4 regions of the Streptomyces sp. NPDC005648 genome follow, and region 4 is predicted to be linked to each of the others. Evidence: riboswitches for the same ligand, from Rfam matches in the RefSeq annotation. Region 4 holds a riboswitch; each other region holds the start of a gene.
The links. A riboswitch is a leader RNA that binds a small molecule or an ion and turns the genes downstream of it on or off. The one in region 4 is predicted to bind cyclic di-AMP.
Positions count from the first base shown of each region.

Region 1: another riboswitch for cyclic di-AMP. It lies ahead of ABZT17_RS12880 (NlpC/P60 family protein); the one in region 4 lies ahead of ABZT17_RS03380 (transglycosylase family protein).
Region 2: another riboswitch for cyclic di-AMP. It lies ahead of ABZT17_RS16060 (LysM peptidoglycan-binding domain-containing M23 family metallopeptidase); the one in region 4 lies ahead of ABZT17_RS03380 (transglycosylase family protein).
Region 3: another riboswitch for cyclic di-AMP. It lies ahead of ABZT17_RS01995 (NlpC/P60 family protein); the one in region 4 lies ahead of ABZT17_RS03380 (transglycosylase family protein).

Region 1 is NZ_JBEXCS010000017.1:53,057-56,708, forward strand. Features, by position in the region: gene ABZT17_RS12870 (LysR family substrate-binding domain-containing protein) at 1-434, opposite strand, end outside; gene ABZT17_RS12875 (DUF5997 family protein) at 493-885, shown strand; cyclic di-AMP (ydaO/yuaA leader) riboswitch at 1,164-1,337, shown strand; gene ABZT17_RS12880 (NlpC/P60 family protein) at 1,346-3,511, shown strand.
Region 2 is NZ_JBEXCS010000023.1:27,963-31,614, reverse strand. Features, by position in the region: gene ABZT17_RS16065 (SGNH/GDSL hydrolase family protein) at 1-542, opposite strand, end outside; gene ABZT17_RS16060 (LysM peptidoglycan-binding domain-containing M23 family metallopeptidase) at 837-1,763, opposite strand; cyclic di-AMP (ydaO/yuaA leader) riboswitch at 1,768-1,934, opposite strand; gene ABZT17_RS16055 (alpha-galactosidase) at 2,252-3,652, opposite strand, start outside.
Region 3 is NZ_JBEXCS010000002.1:137,235-140,886, forward strand. Features, by position in the region: gene ABZT17_RS01990 (tellurite resistance/C4-dicarboxylate transporter family protein) at 1-644, opposite strand, end outside; gene ABZT17_RS01995 (NlpC/P60 family protein) at 873-2,033, opposite strand; cyclic di-AMP (ydaO/yuaA leader) riboswitch at 2,042-2,213, opposite strand; gene pcrA (DNA helicase PcrA) at 2,444-3,652, shown strand, end outside.
Region 4 is NZ_JBEXCS010000004.1:18,384-22,035, reverse strand. Features, by position in the region: gene ABZT17_RS03390 (cytochrome P450) at 1-15, shown strand, start outside; gene ABZT17_RS03385 (transglycosylase family protein) at 193-1,227, shown strand; cyclic di-AMP (ydaO/yuaA leader) riboswitch at 1,370-1,591, shown strand; gene ABZT17_RS03380 (transglycosylase family protein) at 1,595-2,278, shown strand; gene eno (phosphopyruvate hydratase) at 2,576-3,652, shown strand, end outside.

The DNA of each region.
Region 1 (3,652 bases), on a different contig from region 4:
ACCAGGAGCCCGATGTTCGCCGCGACGAGTTCGACCGCGTCCTCGGTGGTGGCGGGGCGTTCGAAGGCGGCCTCGCCGGGAGGGCCGTCCCAGTCGAGGACGTCGTCGAGAGGGTGGAGGACCACCTCGTCGGCCAGGTCTGCGAGGGTGATCTCCTCCGCCGCGGTGATCACATGGTCCTTGGGGACCACCACCACGGTCGTCTCGGTGTAGAGGGGGATCGCGCTGAAGTACGCGCGGTCCACCGGCAGCCGTACCAGGCCCGCGTCGGCCCCGCCCGCCCGCAGGACGTCGGAGACCTCGGTGGCCGCTACGGCCTGGAGGGTCAGGGGGGTGTCGGGCAGGCGCTCGTTCCAGATCCGCACCCACTTGGCGGGCGTCGTCCCCGGGACGTACGCAAGCCGGAACGTCTGGGATGCTTCCGAGCCTGTCACCCCGCCAGGTTACCGGCCGTGGTCGGAGGTGTCGTACGCGCTCGATACCCTGGACGACATGAAGTCGCACCAGACCACCCAGACGATGAAGCCCGCCACGGCGGCGAAGAAGCTGGGTGTGTACCTCGAGGCCACCCCCACCGAGTTCCGTGCGGGTGAGGTCTCCCGTGCCCAGCTCGACGAGCTCCAGGCGAATCCGCCCGAGTGGCTGCGCGAGCTGCGGGCCGAGGGCCCCCACCCCCGTCCGGTGGTCGCGGAGAAGCTGGGCGTCTCCATCTCGGGTCTCGCCCGCGGCGGGGTCACCGAGCCCCTCACCACCGAGCAGATCGAGGCGCTGAAGCAGGAGCAGCCCGAGTGGCTGGTGAAGGAGCGCGCCACCCAGGCCGAGGTCCGCAAGGAGGGCGCGCGGATCAAGAAGCGGAACGCCGAGCGCGCCGCCGCCCAGGACTAGGGCTCGCGTCCCTGACGCGCCACCCCGCTCGATGCCCTGGGCATGGTCTTGATGCCCTGGCCCCTGCCGACGTCCCGGGTCCTGATTCCGGCGCCCTGAACTACGGTCTGTCGTCGAGCGGATGCCATGGGTGCACGACAGGTGAATCTGACGAGGCGTCACGACGAAGGTCACAAAAGCGTATCGGACATTCCGGCCTTCAACCTTCACACGGGGCGCACAAATTGGCTAGCCTCGCTTCAGGCCGCTCGAGTCACTCCGGCGAACCCCGTCGGGAAGCGCGGCCTCCGCCGAGTCCGGTGCGCCCCTGTGGCGGCCGGAGCCGGGGACCCAACCGAATCACGGGGTGAATCGGCCCAACTGTCCTCAGGGACAAGGGCCGTAGGGCAATCCTTCCGGAACGGCCGCCCGAACCCGACAGCTAACTCGGTAGGCGGAGTACGGAAGGAGTACGGCTCCCATGGCGCCGGAACGATCGTCGCGCGCCGGAGGCTTCGGGCTTTCCGGTGCGCGCAACTCCGACGAGGGACCCAGCCGTGAAGCAGTCCGGCAGCGGGTGAGCAGCCTCTACGACCGCGCCGAGGACGACACCGGCCAGTTCAACCTGACCCGGGTGCAGGGCTCGCGCGGTGCGCGGGGGCAGGGCGGGAGTGCGCGCAGGGGCTCGGACCCCGATCTCGACAACGTCAGCCGGCAGTGGTTCGACGCGGCACGTGCGTCCATGGGGCCGACGGTTCCGGCCATTCTGCCGACCGACCGGATGCCGGCCAGGGAGAGGCCCGCCCGCCCGGCCGCGTCCCGGCCCGCGCCACCGGCGGAGCTGCCCGCCGCCCGTGCGCTGGAGGCTCCCGGCCGGCCCGTGGCCGAGCTGCCCGCCGGAGGCACCCGCCGTCCGCCGGCCGAGCTGACCTCCGGCCCGGTCGCCGAGCTGACCTCCGGTCCCGTCGCCGAGCTCACGGCCGGCCCCACGCCCGCGCTGCCCGCCGTACCGCGTCCCCGTCAGGAGAGCGCCGGTGCCCCCTCCACCCCGGCGGCGCCCGAGTCGCGGCAGACCGTCCTGCGCCGGTCCAAGCAGAACAGCCAGCGCAAGGTCGCCGCGGCCAGCGATCTCCTGTACCGCCACATAGCCCGGCAGACCTCGCTCCCCCGCGCGGCCCTCGCGACACCCGCCTGGGCGGCCGAGGGCACCTGGCAGACGACGGCCACGCAGAGCACACCGCCCGCGGCGATCGAGCCCACCCCGACCCAGGTCAGCTGGGGGATCCCGGCCCAGCGCACGGCGACCGACACCTCGCCGGCCCAGCCCGGCTGGGACACCGGCGCACAGCAGATCATCACCCAGGCGACGAGCCAGGAAGCCCGACCGGCGCAGTCCGGCTGGGACACCGGGGCACAGCAGGTCGTCACGCAGCAGGCACCCCTGGAGTCCAGGAGCATGCAGCCGGGCGCCCGCCTCGCGGCACAGCAGGCCCCCGCAGCGTCGGCGGGCCTGGAATCACGCCCCATGCAACCCGGCTGGGACACCGGCGCTCAGCAGATCATCACCCAGGCCAACGGCCTCGAATCCCGCAGCATGCAACCCGGCGCCCCCACCGCCACACAACAGATACCCGCAGTACCGACCGGCCTCGAATCACGCCCCATGCAACCCGGCTGGGACACCGGCGCACAACAGATCATCACCCAGGCCAACGGCCTCGAATCCCGCAGCATGCAACCCGGCGCCCCCACCACGACGCAGCAGACGCCCGCCGCGCCGACCGGCCTGGAGGCCCGGCGTATGCAGCCCGGCTGGGACACGGGTGCTCAGCAGATCGTCTCCGAGTTCACGACGGCCCAGGCCGCGTCGGCGCGGAGCGACTGGGGCACCCAGGTCCAGCAGGTCGCCGCACCGCGCACCGCGGCCGCCGTACAGCCCGCTCAGCAAGGCTGGGACACCGGGGCGCAGCAGATCGTGGCGCCGCTCACCGCCGGGGACGCCCTGGCGGCGCAGCCCGGCTGGGCGACCGTGATCCAGCAGCCCGTCGCCACGGGCCCCGTGGCCGACGCCCTGTCGCCCCAGGTCGGCTGGGACAGCGGGGCCCAGCAGCTGGTCGCCACCGCGGCGCCCCAGGTCGACTGGCGGGACCCGGTGGCTCAGGAGCAGGCCCGCCGTGCGGCCGACGAGGCGCGGCGGCTGCAGCAGCCGTCGGTGCTCGACACGGGGGTGCCCCCGGCCGAGGACTGGCGTGTACAGCAGCCGGCGGCGCCCGAGACGACGGGTGGCGCCACCAAGGCCGACCGGGCCGTGGCCTTCGCCCGCGCGCAGATCGGCAGGCCCTGCCTGTGGGGCGGGGTCGGGCCGGAGTCGTACGACAACTCGGGGCTTGCCCAGGCCGCCTGGAAGGCCGCCGGTGTCGAGCTGCCGCGCAGCGCGCACCAGCAGTCGAGCGCCGGCGCGGCGATCCCGGTCACCGACAGCCGCCCCGGGGACCTGATCTTCTTCCACGACAACTTCAGCCACGTCGGTATCTACACCGGCGACGGCCTGATGATCCACGCCCCCGGTCCGGGCTCGGTCATCCGTGAGGAGTCGATCCACAACGCCGGAGAGGCGGCGATCCGCATCGCGGTACGCCCCGCGTAGGACGCGGGACGCCGGTGGAGCCGTACCGGACACGGCTCCACCGGTCACGCCCATGGAGAGGGACGGCCACGCGGGTTCAGTCCGACGGCGCGGCTCACCGACCCGACCGGCGGCATGTTCAGGACACTCACCGCCTCGACC
Region 2 (3,652 bases), on a different contig from region 4:
CGCGTGTGCCCCTCGGGTGAGAGATGGAGCCGGTCGCCGTCCCAGGCCCGCCGGTCCTGGATGGTCTTGAGGGACCACAAATCGAGCACGGGACAGCCGTACCGGTCGGCGACGGCCCGTACATGTCCGTTGTAGGTGGCGATCTTTCCACGCAGGTGCTTGAGCACGGGCACGCCACGGGTGTCGAATCCGGTCGTCACCATCACGGTCCCGGCGACCTCGGTGAGCCGGGCGATCGCCCGCTCGAAGCGCTCGGCGACCTCGTCGGGATCGGTGCCGGGCCGGATGATGTCGTTGCCGCCCGCGCAGAAGGAGATGAGGTCCGGCGCCAGTTCGACGGCCTGGGAGACCTGGTCCTCCACGATCTGGTCGAGCAGCTTGCCGCGCACGGCGAGGTTCGTGTAGGTGAAATCGCCTTCGGGGCGTCGGTCGGCCAGCAGGACCGCGAAGCGGTCCGCCCAGCCCACGAACGCCCCGTCGGGGCCGGGGTCGCCGACGCCCTCGGTGAAGCTGTCCCCCACCGCAACGTACGACCCGATCACTGATGTGCTGTCACTCTTCGAATCGTCTGCCACAGCGGTCATGATTCACCTTCCAATGTGACCTACGCGACCGTAGGAAAGGGTTGACGGTCGGTGAGATAAGCCACGCCTAAAGTGTTGACCAAACCTGGAATAACCTTCTGATCAGCGCTGTTGAGGCGGCAACGCCCGGACCCTGAAGTTCTGGGCTCCGAACGCTCTGCGGGTCGTCGTGAAGGAACACCGAAGGCCGGACCCGGGGATCGGGGTCCGGCCTTCGGCGGCGTGCCAGGCGTGAGGATGCCGGTCGGGGGGTCAGCCGACGGCGACGCCCTTGGAGCGGAGGTAGGCGACCGGGTCCACGTCGGAGCCGTAGTCCGGCGTGGTGCGGATCTCGAAGTGCAGGTGCGGGCCGGTCACATTGCCGGTCGCGCCGGAGAGGCCGAGCTGCTGGCCCGCGGCCACGGTCTGGCCGACCGAGACGGAGATCTGGGACATGTGGCCGTACTGGGCGTAGTAGCCGTCGGCGAGCCTGACGACGACCTGGTTGCCGTAGGCGCCGCCCCAGCCCGCGGTGACGACCGTGCCCGCGCCCACGGACTTGATGGAGGTGCCGGTCGGGACGACGAAGTCGACGCCGGTGTGGTAGCCGCTGGACCACATGCTGCCGGCCACGTGGTAGCCGGTGCCGATCGTGCCGCCGGAGACCGGGAGCTGGAAGCCGGTGGAGGCGCTGGTGGTCTCGGCGCTCCGGGTGGTGGCCTGGTGCGAGGCCGAGCTCTCCCGCGTAGCCGCGCTCTTCTCGGACGAGCCTCGCGAGCGGGACGACTCGGTGGTGCTCGACGCGGCCTTCCTGCCGAGGGTGAGCTTCAGACCCGGGTGGATCAGCGACGGGTTGTCGCCGACGGCCTCGCGGTTGTCCTCGTAGAGCCTGTGCCAGCCACCGCTGACGTTCTGCTCCTCGGCGATCTTCGAGAGGTAGTCACCGGCCCGCACCGAATAGGTGCGTACGCCCGCGGAGTTCGCGGCGCTCTTCTTTTCGGGCGCCTTCTTCGCCGTATTCGGAAGAACCTGCACGGCCTTTTCCGAAACCGACTGGGAAGCCGACTGGGCGGTGGCCGCATGGGCACCGGTGGCCCCCATCAGTGGGAGGGTGAGAGCGGCGCCACCGGTTCCGGCGACGGCGATGGAGCGGGTGAGGCGCTGGGACTTCGGGCGGCGGTGCTTACCCTTCGCGGGCATGGCGAATTCCTCTCCGGCGCCTGCGAGGTGAGCTGTCGGGTGCGGGCTGGAGATGCCCGGCCACGCGCTGGGCGCGGCTTTACCCCTAGCCGTTCCGGAGACCGGAACAGGCGTTTGTACCTGTGGGTCCCCCGCTCCTGCCGTTCACGGGTGAGTTGGTGCGGATACCGGTCGGCGGCAGGATTGGGCGTCCGTCCGGATTGGTGTGGAACGTAAGCGACGAAGACGCGAAGGAACAAGCGGCGGTTCCCCGCGAATGCGTTTCTCTTGATCCGCCGCGAAAAATAACCGTCACTCTCCGTGAATTGCGGGACCGCCCCGTCCCGCAACCGTCCATGAAAAGCGCCCTAATTACGTGAACATGACGGGGTACGCACGGTCACGAATATGACGCTCCTCACGTGACGCTGCTCCAGCTTCCTTCACTCCGGAGCGAGTTGGAATGAAGCCCAACCAAGGCGACCAAGGTGCCAATTCGGACAGAAGACTCAGATGCGACGCAGCCGGAAAACTGCCGCATCGAGGTCGCCGCGCAGGCCGGTAGCCAGTCCGTGATGCAGCAATACGGCACCTCGGTGCACTTCGCCCGTTTCGAGGCATTCGTACGACGCTTCGGAGTCGAGGGCGCGCAGCCGCAGCGCCGGTACCGGCTCGCCGTAGCCCTGCGCCTGGAGCCAGGCGAGGACGACCGTCTCGTCCCCGCGCGTGTACTGCACCGCGCTGAGCCCGCCCGTGGGCGGCCGCAGCCGGTGGAGGTCGCCGTGCTGGACGAGGGGCCGGATCTCCTTGTAGAGGGCCACCCAGTCGCCCGCCTCGGCGAGCTCCTCCTCCGTCCACTCGGTGAGGTCCCCCCCGACCCCGAGCACCCCGGCCATGGCGCTCACGAACCGGAAGCGCAGTGAGCTGACCCGGCCGTTGAGCTGCGTGTTCGGACTGTCGGTGACCCAGGCGGCCATCACGCGCGCGGGGTGGATCTGGCTGAAGCCGTGCTGGATGGCGAGCCGGTCCAGCGGGTCGGTGTTGTCGGAGGTCCACACCTGGTCGGTACGGCTGAGGACCCCGAGGTCGATGCGTCCGCCGCCACCCGAGCAGGACTCGAAGGCGACGCCCGGGTGGGCCGCCCGCAGCCGGTCCAGCAGGGCGTACAGGCCGCGGACGTGGTCGACCCAGAGGCGCTGGGGGTAGGCGTCGCCGGGCCAACCGGCGTCGGTGAAGCAGCGGTTGAAGTCCCACTTGACATAGTCGATCGGGGCGCTGGTGAGGAGCGTGTCGAGCTGCTCCCAGAGGTACTCCCGGACGTCCTCACGGGCCAGGTTGAGAACGAGCTGATTGCGGAACTCCGTCCGCTTTCGTCCCGGTTGGTACTGGACCCAGTCGGGGTGGGCGCGGTACAGGTCGCTGTCCGGGTTGACCATCTCCGGCTCGACCCAGATGCCGAACTGCATGCCGAGGCCGTGCACATAGTCGGCGAGCGGCCCCAGCCCCTTCGGGAAGCGGTCCGGGTTGGGCGTCCAGTCGCCGAGTCCGGCGCGGTCGCTCACCCGCTTGCCGAACCAGCCGTCGTCCACGACGAACAGTTCGACGCCGATCGCCGCGGCCCGCCGGGCGAGCGCCCCCTGCTGCTCCTCGGAGATGTCGAACTCGGTGGCCTCCCAGGAGTTGAACAGCACCGGACGGTCCTTGTCGGCGTCCGGGACGACATACGCCCGCTGGTAGGCGTGCCAGGCCCGGCTCGCCGCGCCGAAGCCGCCGTCGCTCCACAGGCCGGCGAAGACGGGAGTGGTGTACGACTCCCCCGTCTCCAGGCGCAGCAGCCCCGAGTCGTCATAGCCGGCGCCGCCGGTGATCTGCACGCGCGCGTCCGGGAGTTGCGCCACCGCGATCCGCCA
Region 3 (3,652 bases), on a different contig from region 4:
CCCGCGAGCGCCGAGATCGCGAGCGCGCCGCCGGCCACCCAGTGGTCCCCGGCGCCTTCGACGACCTGGCGCGGGTCGAACCTGGCCAGCGCGAAGCCGTAGAGAACGAGACCGAGCCAGAACAGTACGAGCGCGGTGTGCGCGAGCCATGCCGCCGCCTCTGCCGCGGCGAGTGCGGCCCCGAGCACGACAAGCCCCTGTGTGGCCACACAACACAGGAACACCGCTCCCGACATGCGCCGCTGCCAGTGCCGTACGACGCCCACGAGCAGCACCGGCCACAGCGCGGCCGCCAGCGTGAGCAGGGCCGCGGCGAGGGTGTTCCAGCCGAGCGCGGAGATACGGGTCCCGAGCACGGCGGTCGCCGCGACGGCGGTGAGCGACCCCGGTGTCATCGCCTCCTGCCGCCACCTCTCCCGCTGCCACACCCACCGCGCGACGAAGTCAGCCGCCAACCCCACCCAGGACGCGCAGGCCAATCCGAGCGCGACGCGTGACGCGACCTCGTACCCCGCCAGATTCAGTCCGACCGACACGATGCCGCTCGCCATCACGGCGGCCCCGGCCGCCGGCGGCCGCTCGGCCCACCAGTCACGTAGAGGACGGAGCGGAGAAACATGGGCGAGCTGGGAGAGGCCGGACATGCGCCGATGCTAAGGAGCGCGGGACGGGGTGGGAGGGGGGCACGCGCACGGGCGCGAAGAAATACGCGCGAGCGCAGGGGGGAAGGAGGGGCGCACGACCATGTCTGCCTGCCCCCACACTCCACGCGCGCCCGCTTGCAAGCTGCACGCGCCCGCTTGCCAGCTCCAAGCGCGCCCGACTGCGCACCCCACGCGCGCGTGCCGTACCGCTCCAGGGCGAACCGCTGCTCAGGCAGGCCGTACCACGCTGTGGATGATGGACTCGCCACCGTAGTAGATCGACTCCTCGCGGACGTACGCGCCCGGCTTCGGGGCGTGGATCATCATGCCGTTGCCGATGTAGAGGCCGACGTGGCTGATGTCGTCGTAGAAGAAGATCAGGTCGCCGGGCCGGGCGTCGGCGAGGGAGACGGTCGTGCCGGCGTTCACCTGGTCGTAGGTGGTGCGCGGGAGGGTGGCGCCGGCGGCCTTCCAGGCGGCCTGGGTGAGGCCGGAGCAGTCGTAGGAGCCGGGGCCGGCGGCGCCCCAGACGTACGGCTTGCCGATCTGCGCGCGGGCGAAGGCGAGAGCCTTGGCGGCTTCGGTGGAGTACGTGGCGCCGGAGATGCCGGAGCTGTCGGAGGCGCTCGTGTCGGACGACGAGCCGCTCTCCTGGGCCGCGGCCTCCTCGGCGCGCTGCTCGGCCGCCTGCTCCTTGGCCAGCTCCGCGGCCTTGCGGTCGGCCGCCTCCTGCTTCCGCTTCTCGATCTCGGCGAGCCGTGCCTTCTCCTCGGCGTCCAGCTTCGACAGCAGCTCGCGCGCGTCGGTGAGCTTCTTCTGCACCGCGGCCTTGGCGGTCTGCAGATCGCTCTGCGACTCGGTGAGCGTCCGCAGGCTCTCGGAGGCCTCCTCGCGCTTCGTCATCGTGGCGGACTGCTCGGCGAAGTAGTCGTCGACCTCGCTCTTCTGACGGGAGGTCAGCCGCCCCATCAGCTGCGTCTGATCGAAATAGTCCTGCGGGGAGTCGGCGAGCAGGAAGGTCGCCGTGTCCGGCGCGGCGGCACCGGTCCGGTACTGCGCGGCGGCGAGGGAACCGAGCCGCTGCCGCTGCTCGTTGAGCTTCTGGGCGCGCTTGGCGACGTCGTCGAGGAGGCTGTCGACGCGCTTGCGCTGCTTGGTCGTCTTCTCCTTCGCCGCGTTGTAGTTCTCGGTGGCCGACTCGGCCTGCCGGTAGAGGTCGTCGACCTTCTTCTCGACTTCCTCCAGGCTCGGACTGCCGTCCGCCGAGGGGGTGGCGTCGGCCGTCTGGGACAGCAGGGCCACGGAGGTGAGGGCGGCCGTGGCGAGAGCGGGGGTGCGTATGCCTGCTACGCGCGTACCCGCGGGGCGCGACTTGCGGTGCGACGCCAAAGGAGGCGACTCCTTCCATGTTCCGCCTACCGAGTCAGCTGTCGGGTTCGGGCGGGTGGTTCGGAAGGGTTGCCCTACGGCCCGTGCCCGGAAGGGCGGTTGGGCCGATTCACCCCAAGGTCGGTGTGGGTCCCCGGCTCCGGCCGCGCGGCGGCGCTCCGGACTCGGCGGAGGGCGTACGGCCCGGCGGGGTTCGCCGGTGGGGGGCGTACGGCCTGCTCAGAACGGTAGCCAACTCGTGTGGCTCATGTGAAGGTTGATGTTCGATATGCCCGATACGTTTTCGTGACCTTCGGTCAGGGCGTGCCCTTCGATCGCACGGTGTGACAGCGCTGTCGCCAAGGGTGATTCGGTGGATGTTCTCAGGGCGGCGGCGGGCTGTCAGTGGGGCGGCCTAGACTCGGAGAGCGATGAGCAGCCTCTTTGACGACAGCTTCCTGGCGGACCTCCAGGCCCCACGCGGGCGCGAGGAGGAGCCCCCGCCACCGCCCGAGGACGATCATGTGCCGGAGCCCGTTCCGGATGATCTGTTCGGCGGGAAGTTCGACGTGCCGCCGGACCGGGACGCCTACTACCGCGACGGCGCGCCCCGCCCGGTGCTCGACGCGGCCGCCCTCCTGGAGGGGCTGAACGAGAACCAGCGCGCGGCCGTCGTCCACGCGGGCAGCCCCCTGCTCATCGTGGCCGGCGCCGGCTCCGGCAAGACCCGCGTCCTCACCCACCGCATCGCCCACCTGCTCGCCGAGCGGAATGTGCACCCGGGCCAGATCCTCGCGATCACCTTCACCAACAAGGCCGCCGGCGAGATGAAGGAGCGCGTCGAGCAGCTCGTCGGCCCGCGGGCGAACGCGATGTGGGTGATGACCTTCCACAGCGCGTGCGTGCGCATCCTGCGCCGCGAGAGCAAGAAACTCGGGTTCACGTCGTCCTTCTCGATCTACGACGCCGCCGACTCCAAGCGTCTGATGGCCCTGGTCTGCCGCGACCTGGACCTCGACCCCAAGCGCTACCCCCCGAAGTCCTTCAGCGCCAAGATCAGCAACCTGAAGAACGAGCTGATCGACGAGGAGGACTTCGCGGCCCAGGCCACCGACGGCTTCGAGAAGACCCTCGCCCAGGCCTACGCCATGTACCAGTCGCGGCTGCGTGAGGCGAACGCCCTCGACTTCGACGACCTGATCATGACGACGGTCAATCTGCTGCGCGCCTTCCCGGACGTCGCCGAGCACTACCGCCGCCGTTTCCGACACGTCCTGGTCGACGAGTACCAGGACACCAACCACGCCCAGTACGCCCTCGTGCGCGAGCTGGTGGGGACTAGCGAGCACCCCGTCGACGTCCCCCCGAACGAGTACGACGTCCCGCCCGCCGAGCTCTGTGTCGTCGGTGACGCCGACCAGTCGATCTACGCCTTCCGCGGCGCGACGATCCGCAACATCCTCCAGTTCGAGGAGGACTACCCGGACGCGACGACGATCCTCCTGGAGCAGAACTACCGCTCCACCCAGACGATCCTCTCCGCCGCCAACGCGGTCATCGAGCGCAACGAGTCCCGCCGCCCCAAGAACCTCTGGACCAACGCGGGCGCGGGCGCGCGCATCACCGGCTACGTCGCCGAC
Region 4 (3,652 bases):
ACCCCAGTTGGCTGAATGTGTCCGGTGGGACAAACGTGACACCCGCTCAAGTCTGTGATCTTCACGTGATCTGCGCGGCATTAACTTGTGACGGGTGATCGACAGCCGCTACGTTCACGGACCATGGCGGCGCCGATGTTTGGCCCAAGCTTCACGCGCCGCGGTCACTGCTGTCTCGTGAAAGGCCCCCGCATGCTCTCCGGGAACGGTCGTCACCGTCGCCCCCGCCAGGCTCCGGCACTGCTCGTCGCGGCCGGAGTGACGGGCTCCGCCATCGCCATCCCGCTGTTCGCCGCGAGTGGCGCCAGCGCGGCCGACGGGACCACCTGGGACAAGGTGGCGCAGTGCGAGACCGGCGGCTCCTGGAGCGAGAACAGCGGGAACGGTTTCTACGGCGGTCTCAAGCTGACCCAGGACGACTGGCAGAAGTACGGCGGCCTCGACTACGCCCCGAGCGCCGACCTGGCCAGCCGCAACCAGCAGATAGCCGTCGCCGAGAAGCTGCTCGACGCCGAGGGTGTCGGCGCCTTCCACACCTGTGGACTGACCTCCGGGCTGACCAAGGACTCGGGTGCCGCCGACGTCGACACGGGCGTCGCGGACGGTTCATCGAGTTCATCGAGTTCATCAGGTTCGTCCGGTTCGTCGAACTCGTCGGGTTCATCTGATTCGTCCGGAATTTTGGACTCGACTGGTTTGTCCAACTCGTCGGGCAGCTCGGCCGACGGCTCCTCGGGTGCGTCGTCCAGTGCCTCGCCCTCCGCCTCTCCCGACACTTCGTCCGATTCCGCAAGCAACAATGCCAAAACGGGCGCCTCCGCCTCGCCCACCGAGTCCGCGGCGGGCGCGTCTCGGGGAGCCGAAAGTTCGCCCGCAGATGGGTCCAAGGGTGACGACTCGGACAATTCCGAGCAGGCCGTGGGCTCTTGGAGCCTCGTCGACACCGGAGCCATCGACTCGGCCGCGGGCGCCGTCACGGACGCCGTCGGCACAGGCAGTGGCACCGGCAAGCACCGCGGTGCCGCCGCCGACGAGGGCTCGACCGGGAAGGCCGCGTCCGACGCGTATACCGTCCACGCCGGCGACACTCTCGCCTCCATCGCCGACTCCCTTGGCCTGGACGGCGGGTGGCGCGCCCTCTATACCGCCAACCAGCAGGCCATCGGCACCGACCCCAACCACATCTCCGCCGGTCAGACCCTGCGACTCCCTGCCGAACAGGGGTAAAAGTGACGGGAGTTCACGTCACACTTCGCACCGAATGTCCGGATTGGTGAAAGTGTGGGATGAGTCTCAGAAGCCCTGATCGTCTTTGAAATTCCCCGGATTCCCTGTCTACGGTCGTCACCGCTCGGCAACACGAGCCCCGACAGCCGCAACGCCGAATCCTGCCAGCGGCCGTACGGGAACAGTCGTCGCTACAGCAGCGCCGTGGGCAGGAGCGGGGGACCCAAGGTAAGTGCCGGACCCGGCGGTTGACGCCGGAGACGGCTAGGGGTGTAGCCGCGCCTCGTGAGAGCGAGCGTGCGGCCGGGCAACTCAACCGGCCCGAACCCGACAGCTCACCTCGCAGGCGTCGGTGAGGGGATCAACCATGCTGTTTTCCGGCAAGGGCAAGCACCGTCGTCCGTCCAAGGCCACCCGTGCCGCCGCGCTCGCCGGTGTCACCGGTGTCGCCATAGCCGCCCCGCTGATGGCGGCCGGCAACGCCTCCGCCGCCACCGCCTCGGAGTGGGACGCGGTCGCCCAGTGCGAGTCGGGCGGCAACTGGTCCATCAACACCGGCAACGGTTACTACGGCGGCCTGCAGTTCTCCGCCTCCACCTGGGCCGCGTACGGCGGCACCGCCTACGCCTCGCAGGCCAACCAGGCCAGCAAGGCGCAGCAGATCGCCGTCGCCGAGAAGGTCCTCGCCTCCCAGGGCAAGGGCGCCTGGCCGGTCTGCGGCACGGGCCTGTCCAGCGCCGCCTACAACGGCGCGAGCGCCTCCAGCGGCAGCTCCTCGAACACCGGCACCCGCTCCTCCGGCGAGCAGACCGCCTCCCGCTCCTCCGAGCGCACGACCGTCAAGAAGTCGACCAAGACCGTCACCACCCCGACCGGCAAGAAGGTCAAGAAGGGTGACGGCGAGTACAAGGTCGTCAAGGGTGACACCCTGAGCTCCATCGCCGAGAAGCACCACGTCAAGGGCGGCTGGGCGAAGCTGTTCAAGCTGAACAAGGACATCGTCGAGAACGCCGACCTGATCTACCCGGGTCAGCAGCTGCACCTGAAGTAAGCAGACAGCTGAACCACAGCGCCCTGACAGCCGTGTCCCCCACTGTGGGGGGCACGTGAGGGCCCTCCCCCCCCGTCCCCACGGGCTCCCCGCTCCGGTGCGTGTTCCCCCGTACGCACCGGAGCGGGGTTCTTTTTGCCCGGCGCTTGCCCCCACGTTTTGTTCCGTTCGGAAACAATTTACTCTCGGTTCTGCCCAAGGCGTGGTCGGCGACGTGGCCGATCGGCCGGAGGCGGTTAGGCTCGTCTCGCAGAGCCACCGCGCTCCTGCCGCAGCCGCGTCACATTGAAGAAGGAGATGCTCGTGCCGTCCATCGACGTCGTCGTAGCCCGGGAAATCCTGGACTCCCGAGGCAACCCCACGGTCGAGGTCGAGGTCGGCCTCGACGACGGCAGCACGGGTCGTGCCGCCGTCCCGTCCGGCGCCTCCACCGGTGCCTTCGAGGCCATCGAGCTCCGCGACGGTGACCCCAACCGCTACCAGGGCAAGGGTGTCGAGAAGGCCGTCCTCGCCGTCATCGAGCAGATCGGCCCGGAGCTGGTCGGCTACGACGCCACCGAGCAGCGCCTGATCGACCAGGCGATGTTCGACCTGGACGCCACCGACAACAAGGGCTCCCTCGGCGCCAACGCCATCCTCGGCGTCTCGCTCGCCGTCGCCCACGCCGCCTCCGAGGCCAGCGACCTCCCGCTCTTCCGCTACCTGGGCGGCCCGAACGCGCACCTGCTCCCGGTGCCGATGATGAACATCCTGAACGGCGGCTCGCACGCCGACTCCAACGTGGACATCCAGGAGTTCATGATCGCCCCGATCGGCGCGGAGACCTTCTCCGAGGCCCTGCGCTGGGGCACCGAGGTCTACCACACCCTCAAGAAGGTCCTGAAGTCGAAGGGCCTGTCGACCGGCCTCGGCGACGAGGGCGGCTTCGCCCCGAACCTGGAATCCAACCGCGCCGCGCTGGACCTGATCCTCGAAGCGATCAAGGAAGCCGGTTACCTCCCCGGCGAGCAGGTCGCCCTCGCGCTCGACGTCGCCGCCTCCGAGTTCTACAAGGACGGCAAGTACACGTTCGAGGGCAAGGACCGCTCGGCCGCCGAGATGACGGAGTACTACGAGGAGCTCGTGGCGGCCTACCCGCTCGTCTCCATCGAGGACCCGCTGTTCGAGGACGACTGGGCCGGCTGGAAGGTCCTCACCGACAAGCTGGGCGACAAGGTCCAGATCGTCGGCGACGACCTGTTCGTCACCAACCCGGAGCGCCTGGCCCGCGGTATCGAGGACGGCGCCGCCAACGCGCTGCTCGTCAAGGTGAACCAGATCGGCTCGCTCACCGAGACCCTGGACGCCGTGGAGCTCGCCCAGCGCAGCGGCTTC